One region of the Luteibacter sp. 9133 genome, then DNA from elsewhere that is predicted to be linked to it. Evidence: riboswitches for the same ligand, from Rfam matches in the RefSeq annotation. Region 1 holds a riboswitch; each other region holds the start of a gene.

What was found. Region 1 has a riboswitch for cobalamin ahead of FA87_RS06530 (CoA-acylating methylmalonate-semialdehyde dehydrogenase). Riboswitches for the same ligand answer to the same signal wherever they lie in the genome.
Region 2: another riboswitch for cobalamin. It lies ahead of btuB (TonB-dependent vitamin B12 receptor); the one in region 1 lies ahead of FA87_RS06530 (CoA-acylating methylmalonate-semialdehyde dehydrogenase).
Region 3: another riboswitch for cobalamin. It lies ahead of FA87_RS01145 (ribonucleoside-diphosphate reductase subunit alpha); the one in region 1 lies ahead of FA87_RS06530 (CoA-acylating methylmalonate-semialdehyde dehydrogenase).
Region 4: another riboswitch for cobalamin. It lies ahead of FA87_RS00010 (TonB-dependent receptor); the one in region 1 lies ahead of FA87_RS06530 (CoA-acylating methylmalonate-semialdehyde dehydrogenase).

Annotation. Positions count from the first base shown of each region.
Region 1 covers NZ_JUHO01000001.1:1,507,154-1,511,699, reverse strand. Annotated here, with positions in the region: gene FA87_RS06535 (acyl-CoA dehydrogenase family protein) at 1-1,012, opposite strand, end outside; gene FA87_RS06530 (CoA-acylating methylmalonate-semialdehyde dehydrogenase) at 1,024-2,538, opposite strand; cobalamin riboswitch at 2,678-2,883, opposite strand; gene FA87_RS06525 (VOC family protein) at 2,995-3,378, shown strand; partial or broken gene FA87_RS06520 (aldo/keto reductase) at 3,487-3,879, shown strand; gene FA87_RS06515 (hypothetical protein) at 4,051-4,239, shown strand; gene FA87_RS06510 (Lrp/AsnC family transcriptional regulator) at 4,284-4,546, opposite strand, start outside.
Region 2 covers NZ_JUHO01000001.1:347,061-351,606, reverse strand. Annotated here, with positions in the region: gene btuB (TonB-dependent vitamin B12 receptor) at 3-1,880, opposite strand; cobalamin riboswitch at 2,003-2,238, opposite strand; partial or broken gene FA87_RS01280 (acyltransferase) at 2,262-3,338, opposite strand; gene FA87_RS01275 (hypothetical protein) at 3,582-4,061, opposite strand; gene mgtA (magnesium-translocating P-type ATPase) at 4,180-4,546, opposite strand, start outside.
Region 3 covers NZ_JUHO01000001.1:307,391-311,936, forward strand. Annotated here, with positions in the region: gene FA87_RS01145 (ribonucleoside-diphosphate reductase subunit alpha) at 1-1,953, opposite strand, end outside; cobalamin riboswitch at 2,110-2,321, opposite strand; gene FA87_RS01150 (response regulator) at 2,516-4,546, shown strand, end outside.
Region 4 covers NZ_JUHO01000001.1:2,505-7,050, forward strand. Annotated here, with positions in the region: partial or broken gene FA87_RS20115 (efflux RND transporter permease subunit) at 1-170, opposite strand, end outside; gene FA87_RS00010 (TonB-dependent receptor) at 215-2,269, opposite strand; cobalamin riboswitch at 2,423-2,655, opposite strand; partial or broken gene nagA (N-acetylglucosamine-6-phosphate deacetylase) at 2,688-3,838, opposite strand; gene FA87_RS00020 (SIS domain-containing protein) at 3,861-4,546, opposite strand, start outside.

The sequences.
Region 1 (4,546 bases):
TGCAGATGTTGAATCCCGCATCGGTGGCGAAGCGCTTGGCCATGGCGCACCACACCGTGGCGTCGTGACTGCGTGCGTCGAGCTTGCGCGCCGCCGTGTGCACCATCTGTCGAGCGGCGACCAGCTGGGTCGCCATATCGGCCAGCTTGAACTGCAAGGCCTGGAACTCGCCCAGCTTGCGCCCGAACTGCCGCCGCTCACCGAGATAACGCCGCGCGGCGTCCAGGGCGCCCTGTGCGGCACCGAGTGAACAGGCGCTGATGTTGATCCGCCCACCGTCCAGACCCTTCATGGCAATCCGAAACCCTTCACCCTCTTCGCCCAGAAGGTTCGACGCCGGCACACGAACGCCGTCGAACGTGATGCCCCGCGTAGGCTGACTGTTCCAGCCGAGCTTGTCCTCCTTACGCCCATACGTAATGCCTTCGGCGTCGGCGGGTACGGCGAACGCACTGATACCACGCGCACCCTCGCCCCCCGTGCGGGCCATGACCACGAGCATGTCGGTAGCGCCGGCTCCCGAGATGAAGGCCTTGCTGCCGTGGAGCACGTACGCGTCACCATCACGCACGGCGCGCGTCTGCAGAGACGCCGCATCGGAACCGGCGCCCGGCTCGGTCAGGCAGTACGACGCAAGCTTCGCCCCACTGCACAGCGTCGGACCCCATTCGGCACGCAACGAAGAACGTGCATGCGTCGCCAGCATCCACGTCGCCATGTTGTGGATACTGATGAACGCCGCGGTGGATGGATCGGCGGCGGCGAGTTCTTCAAACACAATCGCCGCATCCAGCCGGGTCAGCCCGCTGCCGCCGGCCGCTTCGTCGACATACAGGCCGCAGAAACCCAGTTCGCCCGCCTTGCCGATGGCCTCACGCGGAAAGATGCTCTCGGCGTCCCAGTGCGCCGCACGCGGCGCCAGTTCGGATGCCGCAAAATCGCGCGCCGCCTCGCGAAACGCCATCTGCTCGTCGCTGAAGCCGAAACCGTGCCCCATCACAGGAATGTCCATGACGGCCGCCATCACTTGAGACTGATCGTCGTATTGACGCCGTGGCCGCGCGTGTCATCGTCGAACCAGCGCGACGTGATCGTCTTGGTCTGCGTGTAGAACATGACCGCCTGCTTGCCGTAAGGGCCCAGGTCGCCTAGTTTGGACGCGCGCGATCCCGTGAAGGAGAACAGCGGCACCGGCACCGGGATCGGTACGTTGATACCGACCTGCCCCACATCGATGTCTTCCTGAAAGCGACGGGCAGCCGCACCGCTCTGCGTAAACACGGCCGTACCGTTTCCGTTGGGATTGGCGTTGACCAGATCGATCGCTTCGTCCAGCGTGTCGACCGTGAGGACGACCAGCACGGGCCCGAAGATCTCTTCGTCGTAGATACGCATGCCAGGCTTCACGCCCGAGAAAATCGTCGGCCCCACGAAGTTGCCCTCGTCGTAACCCGGCACGCGAAAGCCGCGACCGTCGAGCTCCAGCGTCGCCCCCTGCACCACACCGGCGTCGATCAGGCGCTCCACGCGCTCACGCGCTGCTGATGAGATCAGTGGACCGACATCGGTGCCCGCTTCTATGCCTGCGTTCACCCGCAGCGCCTTCGCTCTGGCGACGATGTCGGGAATCCACTCCCGCGCGTTACCGACCAGCACCGCCGTCGATGCCGCCATGCAACGCTGCCCGGCCGCACCGAAGGCGGCACCGACCATGGCATTGAGCGTCTGCTCCTTGTTGGCGTCGGGCAGAACGACAGCGTGATTTTTCGCCCCCATCATGCACTGCACGCGCTTACCGGCTTGCGATGCACGGTGATAAACGTGCGTACCGACCTTTGTCGATCCGACGAAAGACACCGCCTTGATGTCGACGTGATCGCAGATGGCGTTGACCACCTCCTCGCCCCCGTGCACAACGTTGAGCACGCCCCTGGGAATGCCCGCCTCCTGCGCCAGCTCGACCAGCCGCATGGTGACCATCGGGTCCTGCTCCGACGGCTTCAGCACGAAGGTGTTTCCCGTGGCGATGGCCATCGGAAACATCCAAAGGGGGATCATCGCCGGAAAGTTGAACGGCGTGATGCCGGCGCAGACACCCAGCGGCTGCAGCAGTGTGTACGTGTCCACGCCACCGGCCACGTTGTTGGCCAGCTCGCCGAGTTGCAGATTGCCGATGGCCGCCGCGTGCTCCACCACCTCGAGGCCACGGAACACGTCGCCTTCGGCGTCCGGCAGTGTCTTGCCCTGCTCCGCCGTGAGGATCGCCGCCAGTTCCGCCATGTGTTCGCGGATCAGTTGCTGGTACCTGAGGAAGATGCGGGCCCGCGTCCCGATGGGCGTTTTGCGCCAGGTGGCGAACGCGCGCCGGGCGGCGGCGACGGCCGCATCCACCTCCCGGGACGTGGCGAAGGGTACACGAGCCAGGACGATCTGCGTCGCCGGGTTCACCACATCGCGCCATTGTGGGGTCGCCGACTCGACGAACTCACCGTCGATCAGCAGTTTGACGGTCGCGACATCGGTCGCGGCACGATTCATCTCGTTCATGATGCTTGTCTCCATATCGCTCACCCGCGAAACCGGGCGTGCGTGAGCGAGACAAGTCGGTTCGAGGCCACGGACGCCGCATCGAGCCAGCTCGTCCGGTTGCCCACCGCAACACCCGAGGAAGACACCGCAAGCGGTGCCCACCACGGGCCGGTCTCCGGGCTTGCGAGCGATGCGATCCGCATCACCCCGACACCTTCCCGCGTTGCCGCAGTGGTTCTGAGTCGGGTTTTCTCGCCTACCGTTGCGGGGGCAGCGCCGGCATCGGACCGGCTTCCCGTTTCACCCTGCGCACCGGAATGGCGGCGGCAGGACACCTGTGGCCAGCGGGAGTGTAGGCGGCGACGCGGCGAGCGACACGCTGCGATGCAGTAAAGGCGCCTTGGATGCCGCCACGGATTCCGACTAAGCTGCGCGGATCAGCCGTTCCACGCCCAGGAGATCCTCATGATCGACCACACCGGCGCCACCGTCAGCGACTTCGAGCGCAGCAAGCAGTTCTATACGACCGTATTGGCCTCCATCGGCTATGAACTGATCGTGCACTTCCCCGCCTCGAAAACGGGACGTACCGACGTGGCGGGTTTCGGCGAAGACGGCAAGCCGGATTTCTGGATCTACCAGGGCACACCCAATCAGCCGCCGGTACACGTCGCCTTTCGAGTGAGTTCGCAGCAGCTGGTGCGGCTATTTCATCAGACGGCGCTGGATGCGGGCGCGAGGGACAACGGTCCGCCGGGCCCGCGTTCGCACTATCACGAAGGCTATTACGGCGGTTTCGTGCTGGATCCGGATGGCCACAACATCGAGGCGGTGTTTCACGCCGGCTGATGGAAAATCATTGATGAACTGCCCGCACAGGCTCGAGCCGTTTATCCCACTTAATGGCTGGACCCCCGGTCGGTAGCATGGCGTCATGGCTACCTTCTGGAGATCACCATGAAAAAGCGCGTTCTCGGTAAAAGCGGCCTGGAGGTCTCAGCCCTCGGCTTTGGCTGCATGGGCCTCAATTTCAGCTATAGCCACGCGCTGAGCAGCGACGAGTCAGTCAAGCTCATCCGCGAGGCGGTGGACCTGGGCGTCGATTTCTTCGATACGGCCGAGGTCTATGGCCCGTTCACCAACGAGGAAATCGTCGGTAAGGCCCTTGCGCCGATGCGCGACCGCGTCGTCATCACGACGAAGTTCGGCGTCGCGTTCGATCCGGAAACGAACAAGCAGACGGGTCTGGACAGCCGCCCGGAGAACATTCGCAAGGCCGCCGAGGGATCGCTCAAGCGTCTGGGCATCGAGCAGATCGATCTGCTCTATCAGCACCGTGTAGACCCGAACCGGCGGCAGACCTCCCCCGCACTGACCCTGCTGGTGGATGCGCGACGTTATCGTGGCTGAATCGCCCACAATCCCTTGACGTTTCCGCGATTGACACCATCTCGTAGGTAGCCGAGGATCGAATCAGGCCGCGCCCGGGTCCCGGGGCCGCGCAGCAAGCAGGAGTCACCCATGAGCCAACGTTATCTCGTCCTCGCCGCCTTGTTCGCCCTGGCCGTCGTGTTCTTTCTCGCCGGTTCGGTCACAGGGACGTTGCTGCTCGTCGCCGCTGGCGTCGTGACGGAGACGGCCTTCTGGTTCAATATGATGCAGCAGCGCCGGATGCAGCGGATCAAGGTTCGCGCGCGACGCGATCGCTGAGCCTCCCGTAAGTCGGCGTCAGAAACCCCGCACCGCGGGGTTTTTTATGTCGCCCCGGAAGCCTCCTCCGCACTCGGCCCCCGCTCCAGATACGTCGACAGAGCGATATAGCTCCGCGTCCCCTTGAATCCCTCCATCGCGTGAATCCGCTCCAGGAGGTGCTCGAGCCCCCGCGTATCGGCCGTCCGCACCTTCAGCAACATCGCGCTCTCTCCCGTCACGGTGTGGATTTCCTCCACCTCGGGAAAGGCCTGCAGCGCCAGCAGCTGGCGTGTCACCGCCCAGCTGGTCGTGTCCACGTGGACGA
Region 2 (4,546 bases), 1.2 Mb from region 1:
GATTACGAGCGGGGCTGGTAACGGAACGTGAGCATGTAGTTGCGACCCAGCTGATTGAAGTAACGCGCGGTCTCGTAGTGGCGATCGAAGACATTCTTGCCGGCCAGCTCCACCGACCACGCCGGCGCGAAGGCGTACGCGATGCGCAGATCGGTCAGCGCGTAGCCACCCAGCCGGTGCAGGTTGGTCGAGTCGTCATAGCGATAGCCCGAGGCGAACACACTGGCACCGACGCTCAGCGCGCCGAACGAGCGGTCGACGTCGATATTCGCGGTACGGCGGGCACGTCGTGGCAACAGGTTGCCCTTGCTGTCGTCGTCGCTATCGTCTTCCGGCTGCAGCCACGTCGCGTTACCCGAGAGGTGCCAGTCGGCGACGGTGGTGTCGGCTGCCAGCTCCACGCCACGGATCCGTGCGCGGTCGATATTGTTCGCGCCACCAAACGGGAACAGCGGACCGGTCAGGCTCGAGTCGAAGACGATCAGGTTGTCGATGTGATTCTGGAAGGCATTGATCGACCAGTTACCCCACGTGGGCGTACCGCGCAGCCCCAGCTCCCAGTTGCGGGAAGTTTCCGGGCGGAGGTCCGGATTGCCGTAGTCGGGGTAGTACAGGTCGTTGAACGTCGGTGCCTTGAACGCGGTGCCGTAGCTGCCGGTGACACGCAGGTCCTTCGTCAGCATGTAGCCGTACTGCAGGCTGCCGGTGGTCTTGCCGCCGAACTGGCTGTTCTCGTCACGGCGCAGACTGGCCTGGATCGAGCTGTCGCCGAATGCCTGCAGCCACTGGCCGAAAATCGCGTGATTGCGACGCGCATCGACGAAGTAGTCGGTGCTGCCGACGACGCGATCGCGCTGCCAGTCGTAACCGAGCGTGGTCTGGCCTGCGTCCCCACCGACGTGACCGAGGTCCGCCTGCACCGAGGCGACGTCGCGATGCGTGTTGAACGTATCGGCGTAGACGCCGTTCTCGTAGTCGGTCGAGAAGTCACCGCTGCGACCGAGGTTGAGGGTGAATTTCACGTCCTTCGACGGCGTATAGCGCAGACGGCCGCCAACGACCTGCGTCGACGAGTCGGCGAAGTTGCTGCTGGTGCCGTCGTAATGGTTGGCGCCTTCGGTGCGCATGGCATTGACGTCGGCGTCCCACTGCTCGTCGAAGCGCCATCCGCCCTTCAGCGACAGCGCATTGTTGCGGTAACCGTCCTTGTCCGGCTCGTAGGTGTAGCAACCGCCGCCGCCCGGGCTGGGGCGGCCGCGGCATGCGTTGATGCCGTCGGTCTGGTCGTGGTTCGCTTCCACCGCGTACCAGCCGTTGGCGCCGCGTCCGCTGAAGCCGGCCGAGCCGCGCAAGGTGTCGTAGCTGCCGCCGCCGACGGAGAAGTTCGGCACGAAGCTGCCTTCCGGACGACGGGTGAAGATCTGGATGACGCCGCCCAGCGCGTCCGAGCCATAGAGACTGGAGAACGGGCCACGGACGATTTCGATGCGCTCGATCTGGTCGACCGGAATATCCTGGAAGGCCGCCGTACCGGAGGTCGCTGAACCCACCTTCACGCCATCGATCAGCACCAGCACGTGGTCGGACTCGGTGCCGCGCATGAAGACGGAGGTCGACTTGCCCGGGCCGCCGTTATTGGCGATGGACACACCGGGCGTCGCACGCAGCAGGTCGGCCAGCGAGCGCGGCTGCAGCCGCTCGATCCCGGCACGGTCGATCACCGTGGAGGCGGACAGCACCTGCGCCTGGGTCTGCTCGGTCCGGCTCGCGGTGACCACGACCTTGTCGAGGTCAGTGGAGGTGTCATCGGCGAAGGCCGCGGCGGGAACGAGGCATGCCATCGCGATGGCGACCGCGAGGGTGGAAATACGAAGCGACACGTGGTGACTCCTGCACTACCGCGCCCATCCGCGCGGCATGAATGGCGAGAGACAGGGAGACGGTAGCGGGGATCGCCGATGGCGGAAGGCCGGCCGGCCACCCTCGACATGGCCCTCCGCCTGTCCGGTGTTACCTCGAAGGCCGGTCTCCGGGCTTGCGAGCGCAGGGAGAATCCCTGCCGGTCGGCGCCTTCCCATGCCTTTCGGGGCACAGTGGCTTCATGCAGACCTTTGGCTCGCCTACCGTTGCGGGGGCAGCTCCGGAATGACGCGGACCTCGTGGATCGCGCGGGTCACCGGATTCCCGTTTCAATCCCCGGCTGCGACGCCGGGAATCACCTTGGGCGGCGGTAGTGTATCCGAAGCATGAACGCGGCGGTCGCGCCAGCGCAGGAACGGGCGCTCGACACCATAGTGAAGCAGCGCACCGCCAGCCAGGGTCGCGGACGCATAGATGGCGAAACGGACGAAGCGATGACCGGCCAGACCGTCACCGAGCAGCCCCTCCGTCAGATGAAAAACGCCTTTGTGGCAGAGATAGAGGCTGTACGAAGCGGCGGCCAGCCATCCGGCACCGGGCACCCGCAGCCTTGCGAAGACGGTCGGGCCGCTGAAGGCGGCGACGAAGCCACCCATCGCCAGCGACAGCAGGGGGTAGCCGATGACGCAGGGCCAGAACAGGGGGCGTGCACCGTCGAAAAGGACCAGACAGACGCCAAGGAGAACGGTGGCGGCGCCGAGCACCCAGCCCGCGCGCGCATGGATCCATGCCATCCACTGCGGGCGATACACCCCGCACGCCGCCAGGGCGACACCGGCGACGAGCCCATCAAGGCGCGACCACGTGGGGTAATAGAGGTAACGGAGGTAGACCAGTCCCGCACCGATGTCCGTATCGCGAGCCGGTCCCAGCAAATCGGACCACAGCCATGCCCGCAACAGGAGGCCGCCGGCGACCACCGCGACGCATACGGTGATGAACTTCCACAGAGCGGGTTTGCGCGTCAGCGCGAAGGCCAGCAAGGGAAAGACGAGATAGAAGTGTTCTTCCACGCATAGCGACCACACGTGGGAGAACGCATAGTTGTCGCCGTTGTCGAACAACAGGTTGAAGGTGAACGTCGGAAATTGCCACAACGGCTGCATACCCGGCGTTTCTCGCCATGCCGGCCATAACGCATACATCGCCAGCACGACGATGAACGCAGGAAATATCCGTACGAAACGGCGCCGGTAGAAGCCAGGGAAATCGAGTCTTCCGGTGGTCTTCAGGGACTTCAGCACCTGCGTGCCGATGAGGTAGCCGCTCAGCACGAAGAACAGGTCGACGCCCATCCACCCCGACCATTCCAGCTTGCTGAAGCCATCGCCGAGGCCGCCGACCAGATAGCTGTGAAACAACATCACCCAGGCGATGGCAATCGCGCGCAGCGTGTCGAGGCCGGGTGTGCGGTTCATGCGTGGGATCCCCTGGGTGTCACGTCAATGTGCGTGCGCGTCCGGGCGGATGCGCGGCGCGTTTATGGCGATTCGCGGGCGCGCTCATTGCCCGCGATGCAACGCGGCGAGCAGGGCATCGATATAGGTACGACTTGCGCGCCAGCAGGGCTGCCCCCTGCAACGACAAGAAGCCGCCGGCGCCGCTTCCGCGGAGCCGGCGGCCCGGGTCGTACCAAGCCTTCCCGGTATAGCCCGATGGGATCAGAGGCAGCCGACGAGGCTGTCGTAAACGGAATTGCGGGACCCGGGGAGCTTGGCGTTGAGGGCGTCGTCCGCCTTCATGGCCTCGTAGAACTGTTCCACCAGCATGTCCTTCGGCAGACGGATCTTGCACTTGTACAGCTTGCCGGCGGCCTGCACGGCACCGGACTTGGTGACCACCGAAGCGGTGGTCCCGGCAAAGGTCCACACGCACTGCTTCATGCTGCTTTTGGTCGCGTCGACCGAACAGGTCAGCTGCATAGGGCGGAGGTTGTGAAACTCGCCTTCGCAGAAGGTGTCGCCGCAGATCTTGTCGAAGCCACCGTTGAGCGTGGCTTCGACACCGGCGAAACGGTCGAGGCCGGCTTCCGCGGTCGGCCAGTTGACGATGTCGACGTACCGATCGGCGGCGGGCGGCGTCTGGGCGAAAGCCGCCAGCGGCAGGACGAGAAGAGCGGCAGCGAGGGTGTTTCGAAGCATCGTTGTGACTCCGTGGTTGAGGAGCACACATGACACCGTGTTCGGCGCGGCGGGTCTGTCCCGCCGCGCCCAGGGCACATCGTAGCGTTCGGGCGACGCGTCCTGTGGGACGCGATCCCTACAGCCAGTGGCCGTAGCGCTTGATGTAGATCGTCTTCATCACCTGGGTCAGCACACAGTAGGACGCCAGGGTGAGCGCCAGCCAGGCGAAGTAGATGCCCGGCAGCGGCTGCATGCCGATGCGCGCACCGATCGCCGTGTACGGAATGAACATGCCGATGATCATGATCGCGACGGTCAGCGCCAGTACCGGCGCCGATGCGACGCTCTGCAGGAACGGGATGCGTCGCGTGCGGATCATGTGCACGACCAGCGTCTGCGAAAGCAGACCCTCGATGAACCAGCCGGACTGGAACAGCGACTGGTGAGCGACATCGTTCGCCCCGAAGTAATGCCACATCAGCCAGAACGTCGTGATGTCGAAC
Region 3 (4,546 bases), 1.2 Mb from region 1:
CGGAGCGATGGCGATGACCAGCGAATTGCGCAGGCCCTTGGCCTTGATCTTCTCGCGCAGCTCGGCCCAGCGGCCCTCTACGCCGGTCGGCGTGGCCGCCGGCCAGTAGTCGAACTGAAGCTCGCCGTTGGCGGCGCGGGTTTCGTCGAAGCCCGGGTGGGCACCGTCGCGCTCGGCGATCTCGTTGGACATCGACAGCGCGTGGAAATAGATCTCTTCCTGGATGCGCGTGGACAGCTTGCGCGCTTCTTCGGAGTCGAAGGGCAGGCGCAGCTTGAAGAACACGTCCTGCAGGCCCATCACGCCCAGACCCACCGGACGCCACTTCATGTTGGCCGTCTTCGCCGTGGCGATCGGGTAGAAGTTGAGGTCGATGACGCGGTTGAGCTGACGCACGGCGGTGCGCACCGTGGTACCGAGCTTCTCGTAGTCGAACTGACCGTCCACCACGTGGCGGGCCAGGTTGACCGAGCCGAGGTTGCACACGGCGGTCTCGCCCTCGGAGGTGACTTCGAGGATCTCGGTGCACAGGTTGGACAGGTGAATGACGTTTTCCGGACGCGCGGTCTGGTTGCTCGTGGCGTTCGAGCGGTCCTTGAAGGTCATCCAGCCGTTGCCGGTCTGTGCCAGCGAGCGCAGCATGCGGGCGTACAGCTCGCGCGCCTTGATCGACTTGGCAGCCAGGCCCTCGGCCTCGGCCTTCTCATAGGCGGCCTCGAACGTCGCGCCCCAGGTGTCGACGAAGTGCGGCACGATCTTCGGATCGAACAGCGACCAGTCGCCGTCGGTCTCCACGCGGCGCATGAAGAGGTCGGGTACCCAGTTGGCCAGGTTGAGGTTGTGCGTGCGGCGCGCGTCGTCGCCGGTGTTCTCACGCAGCTCGAGGAATTCCTCGATGTCGGCGTGCCAGGACTCGAGGTACACGCAGGCGGCGCCCTTGCGCTTGCCACCCTGATTCACCGCCGCGACCGAGGCGTCCAGCGTCTTCAGCCAGGGCACGAGGCCGTTGGAATGACCGTTGGTGCCCTTGATCAGCGAACCGCGCGAACGGATGCGCGAGTAAGCCAGGCCGATACCGCCGGCGAACTTGGACAGTTGGGCCACGTCGCCGTACTTGGCGTAGATCGACTCCAGGGCATCCTGCGGCGAGTCCAGCAGGAAGCACGACGACAGCTGCTCGTGCGCCGTACCGGCATTGAACAGGGTCGGCGAGCTGGCCAGGTATTCCAGCGACGACAGCATGCGATACAGCTCGAGCGTCTCGGCCACGTCGTTTCCGCCGAGCGCGCAGGCGATGCGCATGAAGAAGTACTGCGGCGTTTCGATGACGAAGCGCTTCGTCGGGTGACGCAGCAGGTAGCGGTCATAAACCGTGCGCAGGCCGAAGTACTCGAAGCGGCGCGAACCGGTCGTGTCGATGGCGTCGTTGAGCTTGCGCGCATTGACCTGGACGAAGTCACGCAGACGCTCGTTGAGGATGCCCAGGTCGAAACCGGTGGAGATCGACTGCGAGAACGACTGGATGTCCTGACCGGATACTTCCTTGTCGACGAAGGCGGCGAGCAGGCGTGCGGCCAGTTGGCCGTACTCCGGTTCCTCGGCGGTGAGCGCCGCGGCGGTACGGATCGACAGCTGGTCGAGTTCCTGCGTGGTGGCGCCATCGTAGAGTCCGCCGATAGTCTTCAGGGCGACGCGCATGGGGTCGACCGCGAACAGGCCGTCGGCGCTGCGGGTCACCGCGCGCACGATCTTGTTCACGTCGACGACTTCCTGGCCGCCGTTGCGCTTGGTGACGCGCATCTGGCCAGGGTTGTGCGGGGGCGTCAGCGCGAACGCCGGCGGCGGGTCGTTGCGGTAGCCGGCGGCAGGCGCCTTGTCCGTGGTGTTATTGGCGGAGACGGCGGCATCGGCCGTCTCGGTGCGCTCGCGCGCGGAAGAATCCATCGTGGTCATTGTCTTGGCTCGCCCCAGGTTCTATCACCCGTTCCCGGTCGGCTGGCTCGTGAGGGATGGGGCTGATGCGGGAAACGGCCGGGGACGGAGCGCGCCGCGAAGGGGCTCCGGTCCGCGACGTGCTTCCCCGCGGAAGCCGTCACCACTATCGAGGCCTCCCGGGCACCGATTGCTGGCAGGTCTTCGGACTCATGGACATGGACCTTTCGGTCCGCCTACCCGTCGCTTCCCAGCCCCCGAAGGACCAGTGCATTGAACGGGATCGTTTCCATTTACCGCTGCGGGGCAGTTCCGGATTCGCACCGGATTCCCTATTAAGTCCGACGGGCAGTCGCGCCTCTCCGGACACCAACGGGACACACCATATAGGCGGGGGTTGGCAGCGTCAACACAAGATGTAGGGTGTCGCCGCTATGTGCTTGATCCGCCGCAAGTGATTTTTTGCAACCCCTTTCCCGTCCCGCGACGAAGAGGACCATGAGGGTTTTGTGAAGATCGTCTACACAAAGCGCATGACCTCTAACCGATAACATCTGCGATCCCTCATAGGATCGCTCGCTAGATGACCTTGACGTTCGCGCTGCAGGAACATGCCCTGGTCACCGATGCGTTCGACGCGCTGCCCTTCGGCTTCACCGCCGTCACGGCGGATGGCGAGCTCCTGTATGCCAATGCCTGGATGACGGCACGCCTCCGCGACGCGGGTGCGTGCGGCTTTCTGACCTGGTGGAATGAGGAAAGCCGGTCTCGCCTCGAGACCGCCTTGTCGCTTGCTGACGCCGGGGGCGTCCGAGAGCTGGCCCTGGGCTCTGTGGAGGGCGCCACCTGGCGGGTCTCGATCGAGCCGTGGCGCGCTTCGGCGCTGGGCCAGGCGTCCTTCGTGGTGAGCATCCGCCCGCTGTCCGGGCAGACCGAGGCCGCGCGCACCATCGAAGAGCGTCGTGTGGCGCTGATCGAGGTCAGCGACATCCTCCGCGAAGTCGAAGATCCCGCCGAGATCGCCTACCGCGTGGCCGAGGTACTCGGCCGCGCGCTTCATGTCAGCCGTGCGGGCTATGGCTCGGTGGACACGATCGCGGAGACCATCACGATCGAGCGCGACTGGAACGCGCCGGGCATCGTCACGATCGCCGGTGTCCTCAACTTCCGTGAATACGGCTCCTACATCGACGATATCAAGGCCGGCCGTACCGCGGTCGTGTCCGATGCGTACAAGGACCCGCGCACGATCCATACGGCGGACGCGCTGGCGTCGATCAGCGCCACCTCGTTCATCAACATGCCGGTGACCGAGCGTGGCGGCACGGTGGCGCTGCTCTATCTGAACCACGAAAGCCCGCGGGAGTGGCCGGAAGAAGAGATCGACTTCGTCCGCGAGGTCGCCCATCGCACGCGCGTCGCGGTGGAGCGCCGTCGCGCCGAGGCCGAGCTGCTCGAGTTCGCGCACAGTCTGGAGCGTCAGGTCGCCGAACGTACGCTGGAACGCGACCGCATCTGGCGCCTGTCGAGCGACATCCTCGTCGTCGCCGACACCGACACCCGCCTGCTCTCGGTCAACCCGGCGTGGACCGCGATTCTCGGCTGGAGCGAGCGCGACACCATCGGCCGCTCCTATCTGGACTTCGTGCATCCGGACGACACCGGGCGCACTGGTGAGGAAACCGAGCAGCTGGCCGACGGTGTGGCTACGCTCCGTTTCGAGAACCGCTACCGCACCGCGGACGGTGGCTTCCGGCACCTGTCCTGGCGGGCGGTCCCGAGTGAGGGCATGATCTTCGCCGTGGCGCGTGACGTCACCAGCGAGCGCGCACGCGACGCTGAACTGGATGCCGCCCAGGAACAGCTGCGCCAGGCGCAGAAGATGGATGCGATAGGCAACCTGACCGGTGGCGTCGCGCACGATTTCAATAACCTCCTGCAAGTCATCAGCGGCAATCTGCAGCTGCTTGGCGCGGATGTGTCGGGCAACGAACGGGCCGAGCGGCGCGTCGCCAATGCGATGGCCGGCGTCACCCGTGGCTCCAAGCTGGCCGCCCAGTTGCTCGCCTTCGGCCGGCGTCAGCCGCTCGCGCCCAAGGTCGTCAACATCGGTCGCTTCATCCGCGACATGGACGAACTGTTGCGCCGCGCGCTCGGTGAGGCCATCGAGGTCGAGACCGTCATCGCCGGTGGCTTGTGGAACACGCTGGTCGATCCGTCCAATGTCGAGAACGCGCTGCTGAATCTCGCGATCAATGCACGCGACGCGATGCACGGGCAGGGCAAGCTCACCATCGAAGCCGGTAACGCCTTGCTCGACGAGGCCTATGCCACGGCACACGGCGACCTGCGTCCGGGCCAGTACGTCATGCTCGCCGTGACCGATACCGGTACCGGTATTCCGCACGACATCCTCGACAAGGTGTTCGATCCCTTCTTCACGACCAAGCCGGAAGGGCGTGGAACGGGCCTTGGCCTTTCGATGGTCTACGGCTTCGTCAAACAGTCCGGCGGCCACGTCAAGATGTATAGCGAGGCCGGTGAAGGCACGACGGTCAAGATCTACCTGCCGCGTTCGACGCAGAGCGAAGATCGCGTGGTAGCCATCGAGGAA
Region 4 (4,546 bases), 1.5 Mb from region 1:
TGCGCGTTCGCACCGGGCATCTGCGTCTGGATGAAGACGGCGGGCACTTCGATGGACGGCAGGGCCGCCACGCCGAGCAGCATGTAGGCGATGGAGCCGCACAGCACGAGCCCCGCCGCAAGCAGCGAGGTTCCGATCGGCCGGCGAATGAAAGGTGCAAAAACGTTCACGACACTTCCTGTGATCGCGGGAAGCATACCCGCGCCCGGGGACTTTATGACGTCCGCGCCGGTCCGTGGCGTGTGCCTTTAGTGGGGGCCCTGCCGGAAGACAGGGGTGCGGCGTTTGCCCGAGCCCGGTGCCAGGGGTAGGAGCGCGCCTGCGCGCGATGCCGTGAAACATCGCGCGCAGGCGCGCTCCTACACGGTGCTCCCTCAGCGTACGGCGAGAACCGCAGCGTCAGGTAATACGTCCGTCCCAGCTGGTTGTAATACGCCGCCGTCTCGTACCGCTTGTCCGCCACGTTCGCGACCCGGCCCTGCACGCTCCAGGCATCGTCCATGTGCCAGGTGGCACGCAGATCCGCGGTCGTGTAGCCGCCCAGACGCGTCGTGTTGGCCGCGTCGTCGTAGCTGTAACCCGAGGCGTAGACCGAGCCGCCCAGCGTCAACGCGCCCAGGTCCTTGTCCAGATCCACGCGACCGGTGCGACGCGGACGGCGGGCCAGCAGGTTGTCCTTCTCGAACCCGCTGTCCCGGTCCAGCGGCTGCTGCAGCGTCAGGTAGCCGCGCACGTGCCAGCCATCGACGTCCGCGCCCACCTGGCCTTCGAGGCCGCGCAGGCGGGCCTTGCTGACGTTGACCGGCAGGAAGTTCGCGTCGTAGCCGATCAGGTCGTCGACCTGGCTCTGGTAGGCGTTGACGGCCCAGTTCCAGATGCCCGGACGACCCGACAGGCCGATCTCGGCGGTGCGCGACTTCTCCGGCTTGAGGTTCACCGTGGGCACGCCGTACGGGTAGTACTCGTCGTTGAAGGTCGGCGCGTGGAAGGCGGTGCCATAAGAGGCCGTGACCTTCATGCCGTTGTCGAAACGGAAGCCATAGGCGGCCGAGCCGGTCGTGTGGTTGCCGAACTGGGTGTTGTGGTCGTGGCGGGCCGACAGCTGGATCTCATGCGGGCCGAACACGCCCTGGTAGAGCGCGAACACGCCCGTGTTGTTGCGGGTGTCCTTGAGATAATCCGTGTCGCTGCTCAGCTTTTCCTGCTGGTAGTCGACGCCGGCGCTCAGCGTCTGGCCCGGGGCCAGCGTGAAGTCGTTCTGCCAGGAACCCTGATTGCGCTTAGAGTACAGATATCCCACGCGCAGCTTGTCGGCACCGGTGACGTAGTTGAAGTCCGCGTCGTAATAGCCCTTGTTGGCGCCGTTGAGGTAGTTGTCGGCGCGGTCCTGGTTCTGGCCCAGGCTGACCGACATGCGCCACGCGGACAGCACGTCGAAGGCCAGCTTCGCGCCGGCGACCTGCTGCGAGCGTCGGGTCAGGTTCTGATAGTCGCCGTCGTATTCGATATCGCCCTTGCTGCGCAGCCAGCTGCCGGTGAGCTCGGTGCCGTCGTCCCAGCGGTAACCGCCCGACAGCGCGCCGTTGTACGTGCGATAGGCGTCATGGTCCGGCTCGTCGGTGAAGCAGCCCTTGAACGCCGTGCCCGCGCCGATGCGGCAGGCGTTGATGCCCGAGGTGTACTGGCCTCCGAGGCTGGCGTTGTACCAGCCGTGGGTCGTGCCGCCCGACACGCCGACCTGACCGGCGGTGTAGCCGTGGCTGCCGCCGGTGACCGAGAGGCTCGGGGTCGGCGCTTCGCCGGCCTGGCCGTGGCGGGTGAAGATCTGGATGACGCCGCCGATCGCGTCGGAGCCGTAAAGGCTCGAGCGCGGACCGCGGACGACCTCGATATGGTCGATCTGCTCGACCGGCAGCTGCTCGTAAGCCGGCAGACCCGCGCCCACGGTACCCACGCGGACACCGTCCACGAGGACCAGCGTGTGCGAGGAGTTGCTGCCACGCATGAACAGCGAGGTCTGCTGGCCGATACCGCCGGTGTTGGCCATGACCACACCGGGCAGCCCGGCGAGCAGGTCCTGGACGTTACGCGGCTGCAGACGCTCGATGTCTTCGTGGGTGATCACGGTCACCGGAGCGAGTACCTCGTCCAGCGGCGTGGCCGTGCGGGTCGCGGTGACGATCACGGGATCGAGGGCGTCCGGTGCGTCGGCCGCGTGGGCAGCGGCGATCGACGACAGCAGGGCTGCCGCTAGCAGGGTCTTCTTCATGGAACGGTCTTCCTCCGCCGCATAGCGCGGCAATGCGTAGCTCAAAGGGCGCGCGAGGAGGACATACGGCGAACGGCACACCGGCGGAACCCGGATGACTGTCCGGATTCGCCCTCCGCGAATCGCCCGAAACGGGACGACGCCCCGGGATGGCTCACGGGCGCGTCGTCGGGCCGGTCTCCGGACTCACGCCGTCCCCGAGGGGGTGTCGGACCGGCGCCTTCCCGCTGTCGCAGTGGCTGAAGCCGTGTCCGAGGGGCCGTGACGACCCCGGGCGCTTACCGTTGCGGGGGCAGTGCCGGCCTTGCCGCAGAGGCGGCGCACCGGCTTCCCGTTTCATCCCCGTGGCGCGACGCCCCGGGGACACCCGAACCCCGCGACTTTAACCGGAGGGTGGGGCGCTGTCACGACCGCCCGATCAGCCCGCGGCGTAAACGCGCTCGCCGCCGATCCAGGTTTCGATCACCGTATGGGTCTCGTCCATCACGACGAAGTCGGCGCGGTAACCGGCGGCGATATGACCGTGGGTGGCGCCGAGGCCGAGGAACGCGGCCGGATACGTCGACGCCATGCGCGCGGCCTCATCGTAGGCTACGCCGACCATGTCGACCGTGTTGCGCACCGCCGTGGCCATGTCCAGCGCGGAGCCGGCCAGCGTGCCGTCCGCCGTCTGGCAGACGCCGTCGCGCACGGTGATGGTTTCGCCCTTGAGCACGAAGTTCGGATTGTCCGAGCCCACAGGCGGCATCGCGTCGGTGACCAGCATCATCTTCCGTGGCGCCTTCGCCGCGATGGCGACACGCAGCGAGGTCGGGTGCACGTGGTGGCCGTCGACGATCAGACCGCACCAGCTGGCCTGGTCTTCGAGCGCGGCACCGACGACGCCAGGCTCGCGGCTGGTGAAGGGTGTCATCGCGTTGAACAGATGTGTGAAGCCGCGCACGCCCGTCGCCAGTGCATGGCGCGTGGTCTCGTAGTCGGCAGCCGTGTGGCCCGCGGCTACGATGACGCCGTTGGCGACCAGCTGCTGGAGTACTTCCGCGGAAGCGCGCTCGGGGCCAGCGTCAGCAGGGTCACGCCGCCGTGGCGCCGCGCGACCATCGCGACATCGTCGGCATCGGCGATGCGAAACTTGGCCGGGTCGTGCACGCCCTTGCGTTCAGGGGCGATGAAGGGACCTTCCAGATGGATGCCGAGCACGCCCGGCACGCCCTGGGCGACGGCGTCGTTCACGGCATCGATGGCCTTCGCCATGACCTCCGCGTCGTCACTGATCAGCGTGGGCAGGAAACCCGTGGTGCCGAATCTCGCGTGTGCCTCGCCGATCGTGCGGATCGCGTCGACCGTCGGTGCATCGTTGAACAACACGCCGCCCCCGCCGTTGACCTGGCAGTCGATGAAGCCGGGCAGCAAGGTGCGACCACCGAGGTCATGGCGCTCCGCCGCGCGCACGCGCGGGTCGGATGGCAGCGCCAGTCCGGTGATCTTTCCATCGTCGACCAGCACGGCAAAGCCGCTCTGGAATCCATTGTCGGTGAGCACACGGCCGTTGACGAGGGCGAGGGTCATGGCGATTCCTTGAGGGTGGCGGTCAGACGGTCTCGGTGACTTTATTCAGGTGCGGCGGCACGTCGGGATTGAAGCCGCGCTTCAGCGCGAGCGCCGCCGTGGCGCGGTAGAAGCTCTGCACCGTGATCAGCGGCGCGGCGATCGGTGCGGTGGCGACCAGCGGCAGCACACCCTCACCCGTCGCACCCGGCGCGGCGATCCAGACATTGGCGCCACGCTTGCGGAACTCGGCGGCGACATCGAGCACGCCCGGGAGCGTGTCGTCGTTCTGCGCGAAGAACAGCACCGGGAAGTCCGGGCCGACCAGCGCCATCGGGCCGTGTTTCACTTCGGCCGCGCTGAAGGCTTCGGCATGCAGGCCGCAGGTTTCCTTGAACTTGAGCGCCGCTTCCAGCGCACCGGCGAAGCCGAAGCCACGACCGACCACGAACAGGTTGTGCGCATCGACGAGGCCTTCCGTCAGCGACGACCAGTCGGCATCCCAGCCCTGGCGCAGCTGCGCGGGCAACGCGGCCAGGGCGTCGGCGATCTCGGCCTTGCCACTCCACCGGGCGGCGATATGCAGAATCGCGAACAGCGCGCCGAGATAGCTCTTGGTCGCGGCGACGCTGGTTTCCGGGCCCGCGTGCAGCGGGACGACCACGTCCGCGACGTCCGCCAGCGGCGAGTCGGTCACGTTGACCAGCGCCACGACGTACGCACCGGCCT